4 regions of the Leclercia sp. W6 genome follow, and region 3 is predicted to be linked to each of the others. Evidence: predicted binding sites of a transcription regulator. Region 3 holds the regulator's gene; each other region holds the start of a gene.
The links. Region 3 encodes PurR, which represses purine synthesis genes. Its sites were predicted from a motif close to CANGCAAACGTTTGCNTG; they were not measured.
Positions count from the first base shown of each region.

Region 1: a site for PurR is predicted at 735-752, ahead of gcvT (glycine cleavage system aminomethyltransferase GcvT). Genes of this name have one in related genera too.
Region 2: a site for PurR is predicted at 2,513-2,530, ahead of cvpA (colicin V production protein). Genes of this name have one in related genera too.
Region 4: a site for PurR is predicted at 903-920, ahead of purH (bifunctional phosphoribosylaminoimidazolecarboxamide formyltransferase/IMP cyclohydrolase). Genes of this name have one in related genera too.

Region 1 is NZ_CP031104.1:4,604,074-4,609,231, forward strand. It holds gene ubiI (FAD-dependent 2-octaprenylphenol hydroxylase) at 1-415, shown strand, start outside; gene gcvT (glycine cleavage system aminomethyltransferase GcvT) at 842-1,936, shown strand; gene gcvH (glycine cleavage system protein GcvH) at 1,960-2,349, shown strand; gene gcvP (aminomethyl-transferring glycine dehydrogenase) at 2,477-5,158, shown strand, end outside.
Region 2 is NZ_CP031104.1:309,534-314,691, forward strand. It holds gene accD (acetyl-CoA carboxylase, carboxyltransferase subunit beta) at 1-366, shown strand, start outside; gene folC (bifunctional tetrahydrofolate synthase/dihydrofolate synthase) at 435-1,703, shown strand; gene dedD (cell division protein DedD) at 1,693-2,388, shown strand; gene cvpA (colicin V production protein) at 2,586-3,074, shown strand; gene purF (amidophosphoribosyltransferase) at 3,108-4,625, shown strand; gene DVA43_RS01585 (UbiX family flavin prenyltransferase) at 4,715-5,158, shown strand, end outside.
Region 3 is NZ_CP031104.1:1,599,029-1,604,186, forward strand. It holds gene DVA43_RS07800 (C40 family peptidase) at 54-896, shown strand; gene sodB (superoxide dismutase [Fe]) at 1,019-1,600, shown strand; gene DVA43_RS07810 (MFS transporter) at 1,639-2,805, opposite strand; gene DVA43_RS07815 (YnhF family membrane protein) at 2,970-3,059, opposite strand; gene purR (HTH-type transcriptional repressor PurR) at 3,356-4,381, shown strand; gene punR (DNA-binding transcriptional activator PunR) at 4,387-5,158, opposite strand, start outside.
Region 4 is NZ_CP031104.1:3,387,958-3,393,115, forward strand. It holds rRNA gene DVA43_RS16480 (16S ribosomal RNA) at 1-470, opposite strand, end outside; gene purH (bifunctional phosphoribosylaminoimidazolecarboxamide formyltransferase/IMP cyclohydrolase) at 1,027-2,616, shown strand; gene purD (phosphoribosylamine--glycine ligase) at 2,632-3,924, shown strand; gene DVA43_RS16500 (DUF1481 domain-containing protein) at 3,968-4,660, opposite strand; gene hupA (nucleoid-associated protein HU-alpha) at 4,672-4,944, opposite strand; gene DVA43_RS16510 (YjaG family protein) at 5,131-5,158, opposite strand, start outside.

The sequences.
Region 1 (5,158 bases), 1.9 Mb from region 3:
AAGCGAGCGTCAGGTATTCCCGTTAACCGGTCGCTATGCGCGCCAGTTTGCCGCCCATCGTCTGGCGCTGGTGGGCGACGCGGCGCACACCATTCATCCGCTGGCCGGGCAGGGGGTAAACCTGGGCTTTATGGATGCCGCCGAGCTGGTGAATGAACTGCGCCGCCTCCATCGTGAAGGCAAAGATATCGGTCAGCATCTTTACCTGCGCCGGTACGAGCGTAGCCGTAAGCACAGCGCGGCAATGATGCTGGCGGGAATGCAGGGCTTCCGCGAACTCTTTGCCGGTGCCAACCCGGCGAAAAAACTGCTGCGCGATCTCGGCCTGAAACTGGCTGACACCCTCCCGGGCGTTAAACCACAACTTCTGCGTCAGGCGATGGGTCTTAACGACCTGCCGGACTGGCTACGCTAATTTAGAACTCCATCACACTTTATTCTCCCGGCCTGTAGGCCGGGGGATCTCCCTCGTTTGAAATAATCTAATTTCACCGCCTTTTTCGCATTAGATTAACTAATCTGACTATTTTTATGTTACGGAAATTTCGCGCATTTTTCCGCAGTAAATATCACTCCCTGCTAAATCCTCTCTTATTGCCTTTGCGTTTGTGCGGAATGATTCGCATTTTTGCAGTGAATAATTCTGTACGCTTTGCTGGCTTTTGACCATAAGCTAATGTGATGACCCACTTTGCCTTATGGTTAACCACCGTTTTCGGTGGTAAGTTCAGGTAAAAGAGAACGTTTGCGTCGGTGTCCGGGAGCGATGCCGATGCCGGGTTTCGTGGTGAATTTTTCGCCATGAAACGCAAGACAGCCCAGCTCATTCAACGAGGATAAGATGGCTCAACAGACGCCTTTGTATGAACAACACACCTTATGCGGTGCACGCATGGTCGATTTCCATGGCTGGATGATGCCGCTGCATTACGGTTCGCAGATTGATGAGCATCATGCGGTGCGCACCGATGCCGGTATGTTCGACGTCTCTCACATGACCATTGTCGATCTGCACGGCAGCCGCACCCGGGAGTTTCTGCGTTATCTGCTGGCAAACGACGTCGCCAAACTGAAGACGCCGGGTAAAGCGCTCTATAGCGGCATGCTGAATGCCTCCGGCGGCGTTATTGACGACCTGATTGTCTATTACCTCTCTGAAGATTTCTTCCGCCTCGTTGTAAACTCCGCCACCCGCGAAAAAGACCTCTCCTGGATCACCCAACACGCTGAACCTTACGGCATCGACATCACCGTACGTGACGACCTGTCGCTGATCGCGGTGCAGGGACCAAATGCCCAGGCGAAAGCCGCCTCCCTGTTTAATGACGAACAGCGTAAAGCCACCGAAGGCATGAAGCCGTTCTTTGGCGTGCAGGCGGGCGATCTCTTTGTGGCGACCACCGGCTACACCGGTGAAGCGGGCTATGAAATTGCGATGCCGAACGAAAAAGCGGCTGACTTCTGGCGTGCGCTGGTGGAAGCGGGCGTTAAGCCGGCAGGTCTGGGCGCGCGCGATACGCTGCGTCTGGAAGCCGGTATGAATTTATATGGCCAGGAGATGGACGAAGGGGTCTCTCCGCTGGCGGCTAACATGGGCTGGACCATTGCCTGGGAACCAGCCGATCGCGACTTTATCGGTCGTGAAGTGCTGGAACAGCAGCGCGAGAAGGGCACCGAACAGCTGGTTGGCCTGGTGATGACCGAGAAAGGCGTCCTGCGCGGCGAGCTGCCGGTACGTTTCACCGATGCCAGTGGCAACCACTGCGAAGGCATTATCACCAGCGGCACCTTCTCCCCGACGCTGGGTTACAGTATTGCGCTGGCGCGTGTGCCGGCGGGCATTGGCGAGACGGCCGTGGTGCAGATCCGCAACCGCGAAATGCCGGTCCGCGTGACCAAACCGATTTTTGTTCGCGCCGGTAAACCGGTCGCCTAATTATTTTTATCAGGAGAAATTCAATGAGCAATGTGCCAGCAGAACTGAAATACAGCAAAGAACACGAGTGGCTGCGCAAAGAAGCCGACGGCACCTATACCGTTGGGATCACCGAACATGCTCAGGAGCTGTTAGGTGACATGGTCTTCGTGGATCTGCCGGAAGTGGGCGCGACCGTGACCGCCGGCGACGACTGTGCCGTAGCGGAATCTGTTAAAGCCGCTTCTGATATCTATGCGCCAGTGGGCGGTGAAATCGTGGCGGTTAACGACGCCCTGAGCGACTCCCCGGAGCTGGTCAACAGCGAGCCTTACGGCGAAGGCTGGATCTTCAAAATCAAAGCCAGTGACGAAGCGGAAGTTGCCGCCCTGCTGGATGCCACCGCGTACGAAGCCTTACTGGAAGACGAATAAGGTTGTGCCGGATGGCGCTGCGCTTATCCGGCCTCCAGAACAGCGTAGGCCCGGTAAGCGTTAGCGCCACCGGGCAACAGAGTTACAGACAACTACGATTCACTGCACGTTTCAGGAACCATCGCTCATGACACAGACTTTAAGCCAGCTTGAAAACCGTGGCGCCTTCATCGAACGTCACATTGGGCCGGATGCTCAGCAACAGCAGGAGATGCTGAAGACGGTTGGCGCGGATTCGCTCAACGCCTTGATCGGCCAGATTGTGCCAAAGGATATTCAGCTCGACACGCCGCCGCAGGTGGGGGAATCGACCACTGAATATGCCGCCCTGGCGGAACTGAAAGGCATTGCCAGCCTGAACAAGCGCTTTAAGTCTTACATTGGCATGGGCTATACCAACGTGCAGTTGCCGCCGGTGATCCTGCGCAACATGCTGGAAAACCCGGGTTGGTACACCGCCTACACCCCTTATCAGCCGGAAGTCTCTCAGGGCCGTCTGGAAGCGCTGCTCAACTTCCAGCAGGTGACGCTGGATCTGACCGGTCTGGATATCGCCTCTGCCTCGCTGCTGGATGAAGCCACTGCCGCCGCAGAAGCGATGGCGATGGCAAAACGCGTCAGCAAACTGAAAGGCGCAAACCGCTTCTTCGTCGCAGCCGACGTTCATCCGCAAACCCTCGACGTGGTACGTACCCGTGCAGAGACCTTTGGCTTTGAGGTGATCGTTGATGATGCCGATAAAGTGCTGGATCACCAGGATGTGTTCGGCGTGCTGTTGCAGCAGGTTGGCACCACCGGTGAAGTGCACGATTACGCCAAACTGATTGCCGAGCTAAAAGGGCGCAAAATTGTCGTCAGCGTGGCGGCCGATTTTATGGCGCTGGTGCTGTTAACCGCCCCGGGCAAACAGGGTGCGGATATCGTCTTCGGCTCCGCGCAACGCTTCGGCGTACCGATGGGCTACGGCGGCCCGCACGCGGCCTTCTTCGCCGCTAAAGATGAATTCAAACGCTCCATGCCAGGCCGTATTATTGGCGTATCGAAAGATGCCGCCGGCAACACCGCCCTGCGCATGGCGATGCAGACTCGCGAGCAGCACATCCGCCGTGAGAAAGCGAACTCCAACATCTGTACCTCTCAGGTACTGCTGGCCAATATCGCCAGCCTTTATGCGGTCTTCCATGGCCCGGTTGGCCTGAAGCGTATCGCCAGCCGCATTCATCGCCTGGCCGATATTCTCGCCTGTGGCCTGCAGCAGAAAGGTCAAAAACTGCGTCACGCCCACTTCTTCGATACCCTGTGCGTTGACGTGGCCGACAAAGCTGCCGTGCTGGCACGCGCAGAAGCGGCAGAGATTAACCTGCGCAGCGATATCCTGAATGCGGTCAGCATCACCCTGGATGAGACCACCACCCGTGACGATCTACAGGTGCTGTTTAACGTCCTGCTGGATGAAGACCACGGTCTGGACGTGGATACCCTCGATAAAGAGGTGGCGCACGACAGCCGCTCCATTCAGGCGAGCATGCTGCGCGATGACGCGATCCTGACGCATCCGGTCTTTAATCGCTATCACAGCGAAACCGAGATGATGCGCTATATGCACTCTCTGGAGCGCAAAGATCTGGCCCTGAATCAGGCGATGATCCCGCTGGGCTCCTGCACCATGAAGCTGAACGCCGCCGCCGAGATGATCCCCATCACCTGGCCGGAATTCGCTGAACTGCACCCATTCTGCCCGGCCGATCAGGCGGAAGGGTACCACCAGATGATCAACCAGCTCTCCGACTGGCTGGTGAAACTGACCGGCTACGACGCCCTCTGCATGCAGCCAAACTCCGGCGCCCAGGGTGAATACGCAGGTCTGCTGGCGATCCGCCATTACCACGAGAGCCGTAACGAAGGGCATCGCGATATCTGCCTGATCCCAAGCTCCGCCCACGGCACCAACCCGGCATCGGCCCAGATGGCAGGGATGGAAGTGGTGGTGGTGGCCTGCGATAAAAACGGCAACATCGACCTGGCTGACCTACGTGCGAAAGCGGAACAGACCGGCGATAAGCTCTCCTGCATCATGGTCACCTATCCGTCCACTCACGGCGTGTATGAAGAGACCATCCGCGAAGTGTGCGAAATTGTGCACCAGTATGGCGGCCAGGTTTACCTTGATGGGGCCAACATGAACGCCCAGGTGGGGATCACCACGCCAGGCTTTATCGGCGCGGACGTGTCGCACCTGAACCTGCATAAAACCTTCTGCATTCCGCACGGCGGTGGCGGTCCGGGTATGGGCCCAATCGGTGTGAAAGCGCACCTGGCGCCGTTTGTTCCGGGCCACAGCGTGGTGCAGATCGAAGGCATGCTGACCCGTCAGGGCGCGGTCTCTGCGGCACCGTTCGGCAGCGCCTCTATTCTGCCAATCAGCTGGATGTATATCCGCATGATGGGCGCGGAAGGGCTGAAGCAGGCCAGCCAGGTGGCGATCCTGAATGCCAACTACATCGCGACGCGTCTGAAAGATGCCTATCCGGTGCTCTACACCGGCCGTGATGGTCGCGTGGCGCACGAGTGCATCCTCGATATTCGTCCTCTGAAAGAAGAGACTGGTATTAGTGAACTGGATATCGCCAAGCGTCTGATCGACTACGGCTTCCACGCCCCGACCATGTCGTTCCCGGTTGCGGGTACGCTGATGGTTGAACCAACTGAGTCCGAAAGCAAAGTTGAGCTGGACCGCTTTATTGATGCGATGCTGGCGATCCGCAGCGAAATCGACCGCGTGAAGGCCGGTGAGTGGACCCTGGAAGAT
Region 2 (5,158 bases), 1.3 Mb from region 3:
TCCGCAGCGCTGGCGAAAATGCAGGAGCGCGGTCTGCCGTACATCTCCGTGCTGACCGACCCAACCATGGGCGGCGTATCGGCAAGTTTTGCGATGCTGGGCGATCTGAATATCGCTGAACCGAAAGCGCTGATCGGCTTTGCCGGCCCGCGCGTTATCGAACAAACGGTACGTGAAAAGCTGCCGCCGGGCTTCCAGCGCAGTGAGTTCCTTATCGAGAAAGGCGCTATCGACATGATCGTTCGCCGTCCGGAGATGCGCCTGAAACTGGCCAGCATTCTGGCGAAGCTGATGAATCTGCCATCGCCGAGCCCGGATGAGCCGCGCGAAGGCGTGGTAGTACCGGATCAGGAACCCGAGGCCTGATAACTGAAAAGGGCAGGGCCAGTGGCGCTGCCCTTTTGCTTTCTAACCGTAACTGAAAAGCGCGCAACATGGAAAATACTACTCTTCCCCAAGCCACGTCGCCTCTGGCCGCGTGGCTTTCTTATCTGGAAAACCTGCACAGTAAAGCCATCGACATGGGACTTGAGCGCGTCAGCCAGGTCGCGGCGCGCCTTGATGTTCTGAAACCGGCTCCCTTTGTCTTCACCGTGGCGGGTACCAACGGCAAAGGCACCACCTGCCGCACCCTGGAAGCGATGCTGATGGCGGCGGGCTACAAAGTAGGGGTCTACAGCTCGCCCCATCTGGTGCGCTATACCGAGCGCGTGCGGGTGCAGAATACAGAATTAGCCGAATCCGCGCACACCGCCTCGTTTGCAGAGATCGAAGCCGCGCGCGGCGATATTTCGCTGACCTATTTTGAATATGGCACTTTGTCAGCGCTGTGGCTCTTTAAGCAGGCGCAGCTGGACGTGGTGATCCTTGAGGTCGGGTTAGGCGGGCGTCTGGATGCCACGAATATTGTCGACCCGGATGTGGCGGTAATCACCAGCATCGCGCTGGATCATACTGACTGGCTGGGGCCCGATCGCGAGAGCATTGGCCGTGAAAAAGCCGGTATTTTCCGCCCGGGCAAACCGGCTATCGTCGGCGAACCCGATATGCCGCACACCATTGCTGACGTGGCGCAGGAGAAAGGGGCGCTGTTGCAGCGCCGTGATGTCGACTGGCGCTACAGCGTGACGGAAAGCGGCTGGCGCTTTGAAGATGCAGCGGGCGCGCTGGATAACCTGCCGCTGCCCCAGGTACCGCAGCCAAATGCCGCCACGGCGCTGGCCGCACTGCGCGCCAGTGGTCTGGCGGTAGAGGAGCAGGCGATGCGCGACGGCATTCAGCATGCGATTCTGCCGGGGCGTTTCCAGATAGTCAGCGAATCACCGCGTCTGATTCTGGATGTGGCGCATAACCCCCATGCCGCGGCGTATCTCGCAGGACGTCTCAAATCGTTGCCAAAAACCGGGCGTGTGCTGGCGGTTATCGGTATGCTTCATGATAAAGATATTGGCGGCACGCTGGCCTGCATGGAGAGTGTGGTCGATAGCTGGTATTGTGCCCCTCTGGAAGGCCCACGCGGGGCGACTGCCGAACAGTTGATGGCGCATCTCGGCGCAGGGCAGCGCTTTGATAGCGTGGCGCAGGCCTGGCGGGCGGCGATGGCCGATGCCAGACCAGAAGCTACCGTGCTGGTGTGTGGTTCGTTCCACACGGTGGCACATGTCATGGACGTAATGGATACGGGGAGAACCGGTGGCAAGTAAGTTTCAGAACCGTTTAGCAGGCACCATTGTGCTGGTGGCGCTGGGGGTGATTATTCTCCCCGGGCTGCTTGATGGACAGAAAAAACATTATCAGGATGAGTTTGCGGCGATCCCGCTGGTGCCGAAACCGGGCGATCGGGATGAGCCGGACATGCTTCCGGCGGCAACACAGGCTCTGCCTGCACAGCCACCAGAAGGGGCAGCTGAAGAGGTACGCGCAGGCGATGCCGCGGCGCCATCCTTAGATCCGGCGCGTCTGGCAGCCGGAAACAACAACGAGCTGGATCCCGTTCCGGCGCCGGTAGAGCAGTACGCGCCAAAACCGGTGCAAAAACCGAAACCGGTTGAGAAGCCGCAGCGCGATAACACCAGCCAGCAGCTGGCAGCGGCGACAGAAACCCCACCGGCCAAACCGGCGGCAGAAGAAAAACCGGCCCCGACCGGCAAAGCCTACGTTGTGCAGCTCGGTGCCCTGAAAAACGCCGATAAGGTCAACGAGGTGGTGGCTAAACTCCGTGGCGCGGGGTATCGCGTTTACACTTCACCTACCACACCGGTACAGGGTAAAATCACCCGTATTCTCGTAGGGCCGGATGCGTCGAGAGACAAGCTGAAGGGATCGCTTGGAGAGCTGAATAAACTCTCGGGTTTGAGCGGCGTGGTGATGAACTACAGCGTGAATTGAGGGTTTCCCTCACTTACGGGATAAGGCAAAAACAGGCGCAGCAGATTGCCTGAGAAGGTAACCCGCCTGGGGCGCTGAATATTTTTTCAGCGCTTTTTTTATTTACGCGCGGGAAGGAAATCCCTACGCAAACGTTTTCTTTTTCTGTTAGAATTCGCCCCGAACTGGATGACAGGGCGTTTGATCGTGGGACACATATGGTCTGGATTGATTACGCCATCATTGCGGTGATAGGTTTTTCCTGTCTGGTTAGCCTGATCCGTGGCTTTGTTCGTGAAGCGTTATCGCTGGTAACCTGGGGCTGTGCCTTCTTTGTTGCCAGTCATTACTACACTTACCTGTCTGTCTGGTTCACGGGCTTTGAAGATGAACTGGTTCGAAATGGGATTGCCATCGCGGTGCTGTTTATCGCGACGCTGATTGTCGGCGCCATTGTTAACTACGTGATTGGTCAGCTGGTTGAGAAAACCGGGTTGTCAGGAACGGACAGGGTGCTGGGGATCTGTTTCGGGGCATTGCGAGGCGCGCTGATTGTTGCCGCGATACTGTTCTTCCTTGATACCTTTACCGGGTTCTCAAAAAGTGAAGACTGGCAGAAATCGCAGCTTATCCCGCAGTTCAGCTTCATCATCAGATGGTTCTTTGACTATCTGCAAAGCTCGTCGAGTTTTTTGCCCAGGGCATAAACCCTGAGATGTGGCTTAACGAGGAAATGACGAATGTGCGGTATTGTCGGTATCGCCGGTTTCATGCCGGTAAACCAGTCTATTTATGACGCATTATCGGTGCTTCAGCACCGTGGGCAGGATGCTGCGGGTATCATCACCATTGATGCACACAACTGCTTCCGTTTACGTAAGGCCAACGGCCTGGTAAACGATGTGTTCGAAGCCCGCCATATGCAGCGTCTTCAAGGCAACATGGGTATTGGTCACGTTCGTTACCCGACTGCTGGCAGTTCCAGCGCCTCTGAAGCTCAGCCGTTCTACGTTAACTCGCCGTATGGCATTACGCTTGCCCACAACGGCAACCTGACCAATGCTCACGAGCTGCGTAAGAAGCTGTTTGAAGAGAAGCGTCGTCACATTAACACCACTTCTGATTCTGAAATCCTGCTCAACGTCTTTGCCAGCGAGCTGGATAACTTCCGTCACTATCCGCTGGAAGCTGACAACATTTTTGCCGCGGTAGCCGCCACTAACCGTCTGATCCGTGGCGCTTATGCCTGCGTCGCGATGATTATCGGCCACGGTATGGTTGCCTTCCGCGATCCTAACGGCATCCGCCCGCTGGTGCTGGGCAAGCGCGATATTGGCGACGGCCGCACCGAGTATATGGTGGCCTCCGAAAGCGTGGCGCTGGATACCCTGGGCTTTGAGTTCCTGCGTGACGTCGCACCTGGCGAAGCGGTTTACATCACCGAGAAAGGCCAGCTGTTTACTCGTCAGTGTGCGGAAAACCCGGTCAGCAATCCGTGCCTGTTCGAATATGTCTACTTCGCCCGTCCGGACTCCTTCATCGACAAGATCTCCGTCTACAGCGCCCGTGTGAATATGGGAACCAAGCTCGGCGAAAAGATTGCCCGTGAGTGGGAAGACCTGGATATCGACGTGGTGATCCCTATCCCGGAAACCTCCTGCGATATCGCCCTGGAGATGGCGCGTATTCTGGGTAAACCTTACCGCCAGGGATTCGTGAAGAACCGCTACGTTGGCCGTACCTTTATCATGCCGGGCCAGCAGCTGCGCCGTAAATCGGTGCGCCGCAAGCTGAACGCCAACCGCGCTGAGTTCCGCGACAAGAACGTGCTGCTGGTGGATGACTCCATCGTGCGTGGCACCACCTCAGAGCAGATTATCGAGATGGCCCGTGAAGCGGGTGCGAAGAAGGTCTATCTGGCCTCTGCGGCACCGGAGATTCGCTTCCCGAACGTGTATGGCATCGATATGCCTACCGCCAACGAGCTGATTGCCCACGGTCGTGAAGTGGATGAGATCCGCCAGATCATCGGTGCCGACGGCCTGATTTTCCAGGATCTGAACGATCTGATCGACGCGGTGCGCGCCGAGAACCCGGATATTCAGCAGTTCGAGTGCTCGGTGTTTAACGGTATCTACGTAACCAAAGATGTGGATCAGGGCTACCTGGACTACCTCGATTCGCTGCGCAACGACGACGCGAAAGCCGTCCAGCTGGCGAACGATCTCGAAAGTTTAGAGATGCATAACGAAGGTTAAGCACTATCGCAAGCGAGGGCATCTGCCCTCGCTTGCAACTCCCGCCAAAATCCTGCACAGTCAGCCCTGTAACAGCAAGGGCGAACATCATGAAACGATTAATTGTAGGGATCTCAGGGGCCAGCGGCGCGATTTACGGTGTCCGTTTGTTGCAGGTATTGCGCGACGTCGCCGAGGTTGAAACCCATCTGGTAATGAGCCAGGCTGCGCGTCAGACCCTCTCTCTCGAAACCGATTACTCCCTGCGTGACGTTCAGGCGCTGGCCGATGTGGTGCATGATGCCCGCGATATCGCCGCCAGCATCTCCTCCGGGTCGTTTAAAACGGCGGGCATGGTGATCCTGCCTTGTTCCATCAAAACTCTCTCCGGTATCGTCAACAGCTATACCGATACGCTGGTGACCCGCGCGGCCGATGTGATATTAAAAGAGCGTCGTCCGCTGGTATTGTGCGTGCGTGAAACCCCGCTGCATCTGGGCCATCTGCGCCTGATGACCCAGGCCGCTGAACTGGGGGCGGTGATCATGCCGCCG
Region 3 (5,158 bases):
TGTAAATCAGACGCAGGATAATTTATATCCAGCTATTACCAGGGGAATGCCCAGTGGCGCGAATAAATAAATTCTCGATCACGCTCTGTGCTTTGCTGTTTTCATCTCTCACCTTCACGCCGGTGGCAAATGCCTCAGAGCAGGCGCGGCCTTCTGCCGCCCACAAAACGCATCTGGCGAAAGCCACCGAACCGAAGAAAAAAAGCAGCACCGGCAAAACCACGAAAAAAGAGAGCACCAGCAAAAAAAGCACCGCCAGTAAAAAAAGCACCGCCAGTAAAAAGAGCAGCAGCAAAAAAAGCAGCCTCGCTAAAACACAGCCAGCCACCTCCAGTAAGAAAAGCAAAAATTCCTCCCGCAGCGCGCCCCGTACAACTCAAACCGCTTCCCGCGTTGTGACAGAAAAATGTACATCCCGTAAAGGACGTAAAGCGCAGTGCGTGAAAACCAGCAAGACCACGACCCTTGCCGAAGCGCACAAAGTCCGGGTGCAAAAAGCGCAGAAAACGGCGTTAAATAAGCTGATGGGCCAGATTGGTAAACCGTATCGCTGGGGCGGCAGCTCACCGCGTACCGGTTTCGACTGCAGTGGTCTGGTCTATTACGCCTATAAAGATCTGGTGAAGTTCCGCATCCCGCGCACCGCCAACGAAATGTACCATCTGCGTGACGCCTCCCCGGTGGATCGCGGTGAGCTCGAAAGCGGCGATCTGGTGTTCTTCCGCACCCAGGGTCGCGGCACCGCCGATCACGTTGGTGTCTACGTTGGCAACGGCAAATTTATTCAGTCGCCGCGTACCGGCCAGGATATTCAGATCACCTCCCTGAGCGAAGACTACTGGCAGCGCCATTACGTTGGCGCTCGCCGCGTGATGAAGCCCAGCACGCTGCGTTAACCCCCTGCCCCGTAGGTAAGCCTGCGGGGTAAGTTCCTCTTTTGTAGGGTCTTTCAATTTGCTACTCTATCCTTACATTCAATATGGTTATTGGATGGTTCACTATAATAAGGAGAGAAGCAATGTCGTTTGAATTACCTGCATTACCATATGCAAAAGACGCCCTGGCCCCGCATATTTCTGCGGAAACCCTGGAGTATCACTACGGCAAACACCACCAGACCTATGTCACCAACCTGAATAACCTGATCGCCGGCACCCCATTTGAAGGGAAAACCCTGGAAGAGATCGTGCGTAGCTCTGAGGGCGGCATCTTCAATAACGCCGCCCAGGTGTGGAACCACACCTTCTACTGGCACTGCCTGGCGCCACAGGCCGGTGGCGAACCGACGGGTGATCTGGCTGACGCCATCACCGCCACCTTTGGCAGCTTTGCGGAATTTAAAGCGAAGTTTACCGACGCCGCGGTGAAAAACTTTGGCGCGGGCTGGACCTGGCTGGTGAAAGAGGCGGACGGGAAACTGGCCATCGTTTCCACGTCCAATGCGGGCACGCCGTTGACCAGCAACGCTACCCCGCTGTTAACGGTGGATGTATGGGAACACGCTTACTACATCGATTACCGTAATGCGCGCCCGAACTACCTTGAGCACTTTTGGGCGCTGGTAAACTGGGAATTTGTTGCGAAGAACTTCGCAGCATAACGAAAAAAGCAGAAGGCCGGGCCTTCTGCTTTTTGGTGTTATTCGGCGGCGCAAACCGGTTCAGGTTGTTTTCTGTCGGCCATTAGCACCAGCAGAAGCCCCAGCGCGGCAATGATGGCCCCCATCACCGGAACAAAGCTGTACCCCAGCCCGCCGGAGATCACCGCACCACCTGCCGCCGCACCCAGCGCATTCCCCAGGTTAAACGCCCCAATATTGACGGAAGAGGACAACCCTGGCGCATCGCTTGCCACGCGCATCACGCGCATTTGCAGCGGCGGTACCACCGCAAAGGTCGCCATCCCCCAAACCACCATCGCGAACGCCGCCCCCACTTCATTACGTGCCAGCCACGGGATCGCCAACATAATCGCGATCAGCAGCATTAAAAAGCCTTTCAGGGTACCGCTTACGGAGCGGTCCGCCAGCTTGCCGCCCAGGAAGTTGCCGAGCGAGAAACCGACGCCAATCAGCACCAGCATCGCGGTAACAAAAACAGGTGTCGCCTGGTTAATGTCATGCAGAACGGGCGCAATGTAGGTATAGAGGGTGAACATCGCTCCGGCGCCCAGCACCGTGGTCAGCAAGGCGGAAAGCACCTGCGGGCGCATCAGCACTGCCAGCTCCTTGCGCACCTCCGGCTTTTCGCCCGCGCCGCCCGCTGGGAGGGAGAAGAAGAGCGCGACCATCGAGACCACGCCCAGAAGCGCCGTCGCCAGGAAGGACATCCGCCAGCCGATAGCTTCGCCCATCCACGTTGCGGCAGGTACGCCGCCAATATTGGCGATGGTGAGCCCCATAAACATGGTTGCTACGGCGCTGGCCTGTTTATGCTTCGGCACCACGCTTGCGGCGACCACCGACCCGAGGCCAAAGAAGGCGCCGTGATTAAGGCTGGTCAAAATACGCGACAGCATCAGGGTGGTGTAATCCGGGGAGAGCGCCGACAGCACGTTGCCGACGGTAAAAATCGCCATCAGGAAGATCAGCGCATTACGACGGCCGCGATGGGAAAGCAGCAAGGTCATCAGCGGCGCTCCTACCATTACCCCGATAGCGTAAGCACTGATTAACATGCCCGCAGCAGGAATAGAGACATCCACACCCCGGGCGATAACCGGTAGCAGTCCCATTGGAGAAAACTCGGTGGTGCCGATGCCAAATGCGCCAATGGCCAGGGCCAGCAGCGGAAAATTGATTTTCATACTTCAACTCCGGATACCGTGTCGTCAGGCGACACAGAACAATGAAGGCGAAAGCATGACATCAATCACAAAAAATGAGAAGTTAACAATTTGGCAAAAGATTTTTGCAGGAAGCGTAACAATAGCAGAAGGGAGACGAGGGAGCATGAGCTCCCTCACAAATATCAGTGCAGCGCAGCCGTCAGACCGCTGGCAACGATCAGACCCAGAACAATAACGGTGGTAATCAGCGAAAACTTAAGATCGGTACTCATCAATTTTTCTCCTTTTAATCACCCTACGAAGAGTGAGCTTGCTCATTTTTGCACAGTTCAGGGTAAAAATCTTGCTGGATTTAGAATGATATCGATTTTTACTCTTCCCCTTTTGGTCAAGATCAGCCAAAATTCCACGCTAAATTTATTAGCGTACCGGCCATTGACCCCCTCCTGACGTCCTGTGTCGTTTTCCCGGCGTACCGCAATTCAAATTGCGCAATTAGGGCGAGTGAAGGCAAACGTTTACCTATTGGTTTTTCAGGAGCTTAAGATATGGTCTGGAGTGACATCTGATGGCAACAATTAAAGACGTAGCGAAACGCGCAAACGTTTCCACTACAACCGTATCACATGTTATTAACAAAACCCGCTTTGTGGCGGAAGAGACGCGTAACAACGTCTGGGCAGCGATCAAAGAGCTGCACTATTCTCCGAGCGCCGTCGCCCGTAGTCTGAAGGTGAACCACACCAAATCGATCGGCCTGCTGGCGACCAGCAGCGAAGCCCCCTACTTCGCAGAAATTATTGAAGCGGTAGAGAAAAACTGCTTCCAGAAAGGTTACACCCTGATCCTCGGCAACGCCTGGAACAGCCTGGAGAAGCAGCGGGCCTATCTGTCGATGATGGCGCAAAAGCGCGTCGACGGCCTGCTGGTGATGTGCTCGGAATATCCGGAGCCGCTGCTGAAGATGCTGGAAGAGTATCGCAACATTCCGATGGTGGTGATGGACTGGGGCGAAGCGAAAGCCGACTTCACCGACTCGGTCATTGATAACGCCTTTGAAGGTGGCTACATGGCCGGACGTTATCTGATCGAACGCGGTCATCGCGATATCGGCGTCATCCCGGGGGCGCTGGAGCGCAACACCGGCGCCGGTCGTCTGGCCGGTTTTATGAAAGCGATGGAAGAGGCCTTAATCACGGTGCCAGAAAACTGGATCGTCCAGGGCGACTTTGAGCCGGAGTCCGGCTATCGCGCCATGCAGCAGATCCTCTCCCAGACGCCGCGTCCAACCGCTATTTTCTGCGGCGGGGATGTGATGGCGATGGGTGCCCTGTGTGCCGCTGACGAGATGGGGCTGCGCGTGCCGCAGGACGTTTCGCTGATCGGGTATGATAACGTGCGCAACGCCCGTTTCTTCACCCCGGCGCTGACCACCATCCACCAGCCAAAAGATTCGCTGGGCGAGACCGCCTTCAACATGCTGCTCGACCGTATCGTCAACAAACGTGAAGAGTCGCAGTCTATTGAAGTGCATCCGCGTTTGATCGAACGCCGCTCTGTCGCCGATGGCCCGTTCCGCGACTACCGCCGTTGATCCGCTCAGGGAGCCAGTACCTCTGGCTCCCGCAGCCACTCCCTGTTCATCGTTTCACTGTCCCCCAGATAATCCAGCAGCCACGCCAGCGCCGGTGACATGTCGTTTTGTTGCCAGGTGAGGCAGCAGGCCGCATCCGGGAAGGGGTTTTCCAGCGACAGCGCCACCCATTTGCCACTGTCTATCCACGGCCGGGCAAAATGGACCGGCACCATCCCCACGCACAGCCCGGCAGACAGGCAGGTCGCAGAGGATTCCCAGTCCGGGGTGACGATCCGCCGCTGGTTATCCAGCAGCCAGGTGATCCGTTTCGGCAGCGAGCGGGAGGTATCTTCCCGCACCAGCGACGGCCAGTTGCGCAGAGTGTCATCGCTGAGCGGGCCGGGAAGCGCGGCCAGCGGATGGTGGCTGGCCACCACGCAGACCCAGCTTAGCATCCCCATATCGCGAAACGCGTAGCGTCCCCCCACCGGTATCGCCTGGGTCGCGCCGATCGCCATCTCCACCCTGCCGTCCGCCAGCGCATCCCAGACACCGTTAAAGACCTCCTGGGAGACGCGCAGCTCAACGTCAGCGAAGTGGCGATAAAAGTCGACAATCATCTGACGGGTGCGCTCGGGACGTACAATGTTATCCACCGCAATGGAGATATGCCCGCGCCAGCCGTTGGCGATCTGCTGACACTGTTCGCGGGTGATCTGCATTTTTTTGATAACAGAGCGCCCCTCCTTCAGAAACCACAGCCCGGCAGGCGTCAGCTCCACATCACGGTGACGC
Region 4 (5,158 bases), 1.8 Mb from region 3:
CGGTTATTAGCCGCAATGCCTTCCTCCTCGCTGAAAGTACTTTACAACCCGAAGGCCTTCTTCATACACGCGGCATGGCTGCATCAGGCTTGCGCCCATTGTGCAATATTCCCCACTGCTGCCTCCCGTAGGAGTCTGGACCGTGTCTCAGTTCCAGTGTGGCTGGTCATCCTCTCAGACCAGCTAGGGATCGTCGCCTAGGTGAGCCATTACCCCACCTACTAGCTAATCCCATCTGGGCACATCCGATGGCAAGAGGCCCGAAGGTCCCCCTCTTTGGTCTTGCGACGTTATGCGGTATTAGCTACCGTTTCCAGTAGTTATCCCCCTCCATCAGGCAGTTTCCCAGACATTACTCACCCGTCCGCCACTCGTCACCCGAGAGCAAGCTCTCTGTGCTACCGTTCGACTTGCATGTGTTAGGCCTGCCGCCAGCGTTCAATCTGAGCCATGATCAAACTCTTCAATTTAAGTTTGATGCTCGTGAATTAAACTTCGTAATGAATTACGTGTTCACTCAGAGACTTGGTATTCATTTATTGTCCTAGGACATTAAGAATCCATGTCACTTTGAGTGCCCACACAGATTGTCTGATAAATTGTTAAAGAGCAGTGCAACGCGGCTTTCGCTCACCGTTGCGAGGTGGCGTATATTACGCTTTCCTCTTTCAGAGTCAAGCGATTATTTTCGCTTTTCTCCTCAACCGGCCCGGCTGTTAGTGTGAAGTGATTCACATCCGCCGTGTCGATGGAGGCGCATTATAGGGAGTTCTCCGGCGCCCGCAACCCTTAAATGTCATAAAAATGACTGACTGCTGCATTCCCCAGCAAAAGCCCGCCTTATACCTGATTACACACAGACTTATCCACAACGTGACGAAAAAGTGAAAATGTGCGAGCGTTGCGCAAACGTTTTCGTTAAAATGCTCGCGCTAAATAAAGCGCCCCGCCAGGTGTGTTAGTTGAGTTTTTATCGGGAAAATTCACCTAACGCTCTCTGTAATCGTCAAATCCAGGGGATTTACCATGCAACAACGTCGTCCAGTCCGCCGCGCTCTGCTCAGTGTTTCTGATAAAGCCGGTATCGTTGAATTCGCTCAGGCACTTTCTGCACGTGGTGTGGAGCTGCTGTCCACTGGCGGTACCGCTCGCCTGTTAGCAGAGAAAGGCCTGCCGGTAACCGAAGTGTCCGATTACACCGGTTTCCCGGAAATGATGGATGGACGCGTCAAAACCCTGCACCCGAAAGTCCACGGCGGCATTCTGGGTCGTCGCGGTCAGGATGACGGCATTATGGATCAGCACGGGATTGCGCCAATCGACATGGTGGTTGTTAACCTTTACCCATTCGCCCAGACCGTTGCCCGTGAAGGCTGCTCGCTGGAAGATGCGGTGGAAAATATCGATATCGGCGGCCCGACCATGGTGCGCTCCGCCGCCAAGAACCATAAAGATGTGGCCATCGTGGTGAAGAGCAGCGACTACGACGCCATTATTAAAGAGATGGATGCCAACGAAGGCTCACTGAATCTCGAGACCCGTTTTGATCTGGCCATTAAAGCGTTCGAACATACCGCCGCCTACGACAGCATGATCGCCAACTACTTCGGTAGCCTGGTGCCTTCCTATCATGGTGAAAGCAATGAACCTTCCGGCCGCTTCTCTCGCACCTTAAACCTGAACTTCATTAAGAAGCAGGATATGCGCTACGGCGAAAACAGCCACCAGCAGGCTGCCTTCTATATAGAGGAAGAGGTTAAAGAAGCCTCCGTTGCTACTGCGCAGCAGGTGCAGGGTAAAGCGCTCTCCTATAACAACATTGCGGATACCGACGCGGCGCTGGAGTGCGTGAAAGAGTTCAGCGAGCCCGCCTGCGTTATCGTGAAGCACGCGAACCCATGCGGCGTGGCGGTCAGCACCTCTATTCTGGATGCATACGATCGTGCGTACAAAACTGACCCGACCTCAGCGTTTGGCGGCATTATCGCGTTTAACCGCGAGCTGGATGCCGAAACCGCCCAGGCGATTATCTCCCGCCAGTTTGTGGAGGTGATCATCGCCCCTTCGGCCACCGAAGACGCCCTGAAAATCACCGCGGCAAAACAGAACGTGCGCATGCTGGTCTGCGGTCAGTGGGCAGAACGCGTTCCGGGCCTCGACTTCAAGCGTGTGAACGGTGGCCTGCTGGTTCAGGATCGTGACCTGGGCATGGTCAGCGAGAAAGATCTGCGTGTCGTCACCAAACGTCAGCCTACTGAGCAGGAGCTGCGTGACGCGCTGTTCTGCTGGAAAGTGGCGAAGTTCGTGAAATCCAACGCCATCGTCTATGCGAAAGAGAACATGACCATCGGTATAGGCGCGGGCCAGATGAGCCGCGTTTACTCTGCGAAAATCGCCGGGATTAAAGCGGGCGACGAAGGTCTGGAAGTTAAAGGCTCCGCCATGGCGTCCGACGCGTTCTTCCCGTTCCGTGACGGTATCGATGCAGCTGCGGCAGTGGGCATCACCTGCGTGATCCAGCCTGGCGGCTCTATCCGCGACGACGAAGTCATTGCCGCCGCCGATGAACATGGCATCGCGATGATCTTCACCGACATGCGTCATTTCCGCCATTAATTCCCGGAGCAGAGAATGAAAGTATTAGTGATTGGTAACGGCGGGCGCGAGCACGCCCTGGCGTGGAAAGCGGCGCAGTCTGCGCAGGTTGAAACCGTCTTTGTGGCGCCGGGTAACGCCGGTACCGCCCTGGAGCCCACCCTGCAGAACGTCGCTATCGGCGTAACCGATATCCCGGCGCTGCTGAGCTTTGCCCAGAATGAGAAGATTGACCTGACCATCGTGGGCCCGGAAGCGCCGCTGGTCATTGGCGTGGTAGACGCATTCCGTGCCGCGGGCCTGACCATCTTCGGCCCAACCGAAGGCGCCGCCCAGCTGGAAGGCTCTAAAGCCTTCACCAAAGACTTCCTCGCACGTCATAACATCCCGACGGCGGAATATCAGAACTTCACCGAAGTGGAGCCCGCGCTGGCCTACTTACGTGAAAAAGGCGCGCCGATTGTGATCAAAGCCGACGGTCTGGCAGCGGGTAAAGGCGTTATCGTGGCGATGACGCTCGAAGAAGCAGAAGCCGCCGTTCAGGATATGCTGGCAGGCAACGCCTTTGGTGACGCGGGCCACCGCATCGTTATCGAAGAGTTTCTTGATGGCGAAGAGGCGAGCTTTATCGTCATGGTCGACGGCGAGCACGTGCTGCCGATGGCCACCAGCCAGGATCATAAGCGCGTTGGCGATGCCGATACCGGCCCGAATACCGGCGGGATGGGGGCTTACTCCCCTGCCCCTGTGGTGACAGATGAAGTTCACCAGCGGACCATGGACCGCATCATCTGGCCAACCGTGAAAGGAATGGCGGCGGAAGGCAACACCTACACTGGTTTCCTTTACGCGGGCCTGATGATCGACAAACAGGGCAACCCGAAGGTTATTGAGTTCAACTGCCGCTTCGGCGACCCAGAAACGCAGCCAATCATGCTGCGCATGAAATCCGATCTGGTAGAGCTGTGCCTGGCGGCCTGCGAAGGCAAGCTGGACGAAAAAAGCTCTGAGTGGGATGAGCGTGCTTCTCTGGGCGTGGTAATTGCGGCGGGCGGTTATCCGGGCAACTACAACACCGGGGATGAGATCCACGGCCTGCCGCTGGAAGCCATCGAAGGCGCGAAGGTATTCCATGCGGGGACTAAGCTCTCCGATGACGAACGCGTGCTGACTAACGGTGGCCGAGTCCTGTGCGCCACGGCGCTGGGCAATACCGTCGCAGAAGCGCAGCAACGCGCCTATGCCCTGATGGCGGATATTCACTGGAACGGGAGCTTCAGCCGTAACGATATTGGTTACCGCGCCATTGCGCGCGAGCAAGGGAAGTAATTTTCCCCTTCACCAGTCCCTCTCCCGCAAGGGAGGGGGATTTTCAGAAACTCTTCTCTGTCGGCTGCCAGGTACAAAAATCTTCGTTCGCCACCAGCAGCAGCTGTGATCCTTCAGGCGCTTCCAGCCACGCCACGCTCACTGCCATGGAGGAGTGACTCTGCCGGCGTGCAATGTGTTCCGTTGCCCAGCTATCGAGATCCGGCTTCAGGGTCTGGCCTTCACACGTTGTCACGGAGCCGTCAACATGCCAGCGGCCCTGATGTAGCACCACCCTTCCCTGTCGCAGCGCGTCGCTGGTCTGGCGAATCTGCGCGGCGCGGTAGCGGTAAAGCTCGATTTGATCGGTAGAGAGTTGCTGTTTAAGGCCACCGGTTTCGTGCTGCATAAAGCTCAGCTCACCGTGGTCGTCAAAGCGTACCCGCACATGCTCGGGGACTTTACTGTAGATGTTTATGTCGATCCAGACGAGCGTATCGCCCTGCCAGCGATATTCACTGGTGGTGGTACTGCCACTGTGCCAGGGGCTAAATGCGGAGAGGAGATGGACTTCATCGTCTGAATCTTTACGCCAGACGCGTACCGCGCCCTGATCGTCAGCGTAGCCGCTGGCGGTAAAAGGCGGCAGGGAGGAGTCATGGCTACAGGCGGTTAATACAAATATGCCTGCCAGCACCGTCACCCGGCGCCAGACAGACAAAAGGGGCGAAACCGCCCCCTCGATAAAACTGTTCACTGCTACGCGGCTTACTTAACTGCGTCTTTCAGTGCTTTGCCAGAAACAAATGCTGGCACGTTGGCTGCAGCGATTTTGATTTCGTTACCGGTCTGCGGGTTGCGGCCAGTACGCTCAGCGCGGTGGTTCACTTTGAAGGTACCGAAACCTACCAGTTGTACAGCATCGCCTTCTTTCAGAGACTCAGTAATTGCAGCCAGGGTGGATTCCAGAGCAGCTTTAGCCTGTACTTTAGACAGGTCAGCTTTGTCCGCAATTACATCAATCAGTTGAGTCTTGTTCATAAGTTATCCTTTCAATGTGTTTATCGCTTGCTAAGCATCGAGTGCGACGAAAATGCCAAAAAAGCACTCTCCTGCATACACGCACCGATAGCCACTTTTTTTCGCCCCCCAAATGTAGACCAGACGGGGGGCAGAAGGGAAGAGTAGAGGCATGACAAAACAGGCGTTAAATCACGTTTTGTTGTCTCACTGGTTAAGATTTATACCAATGTTA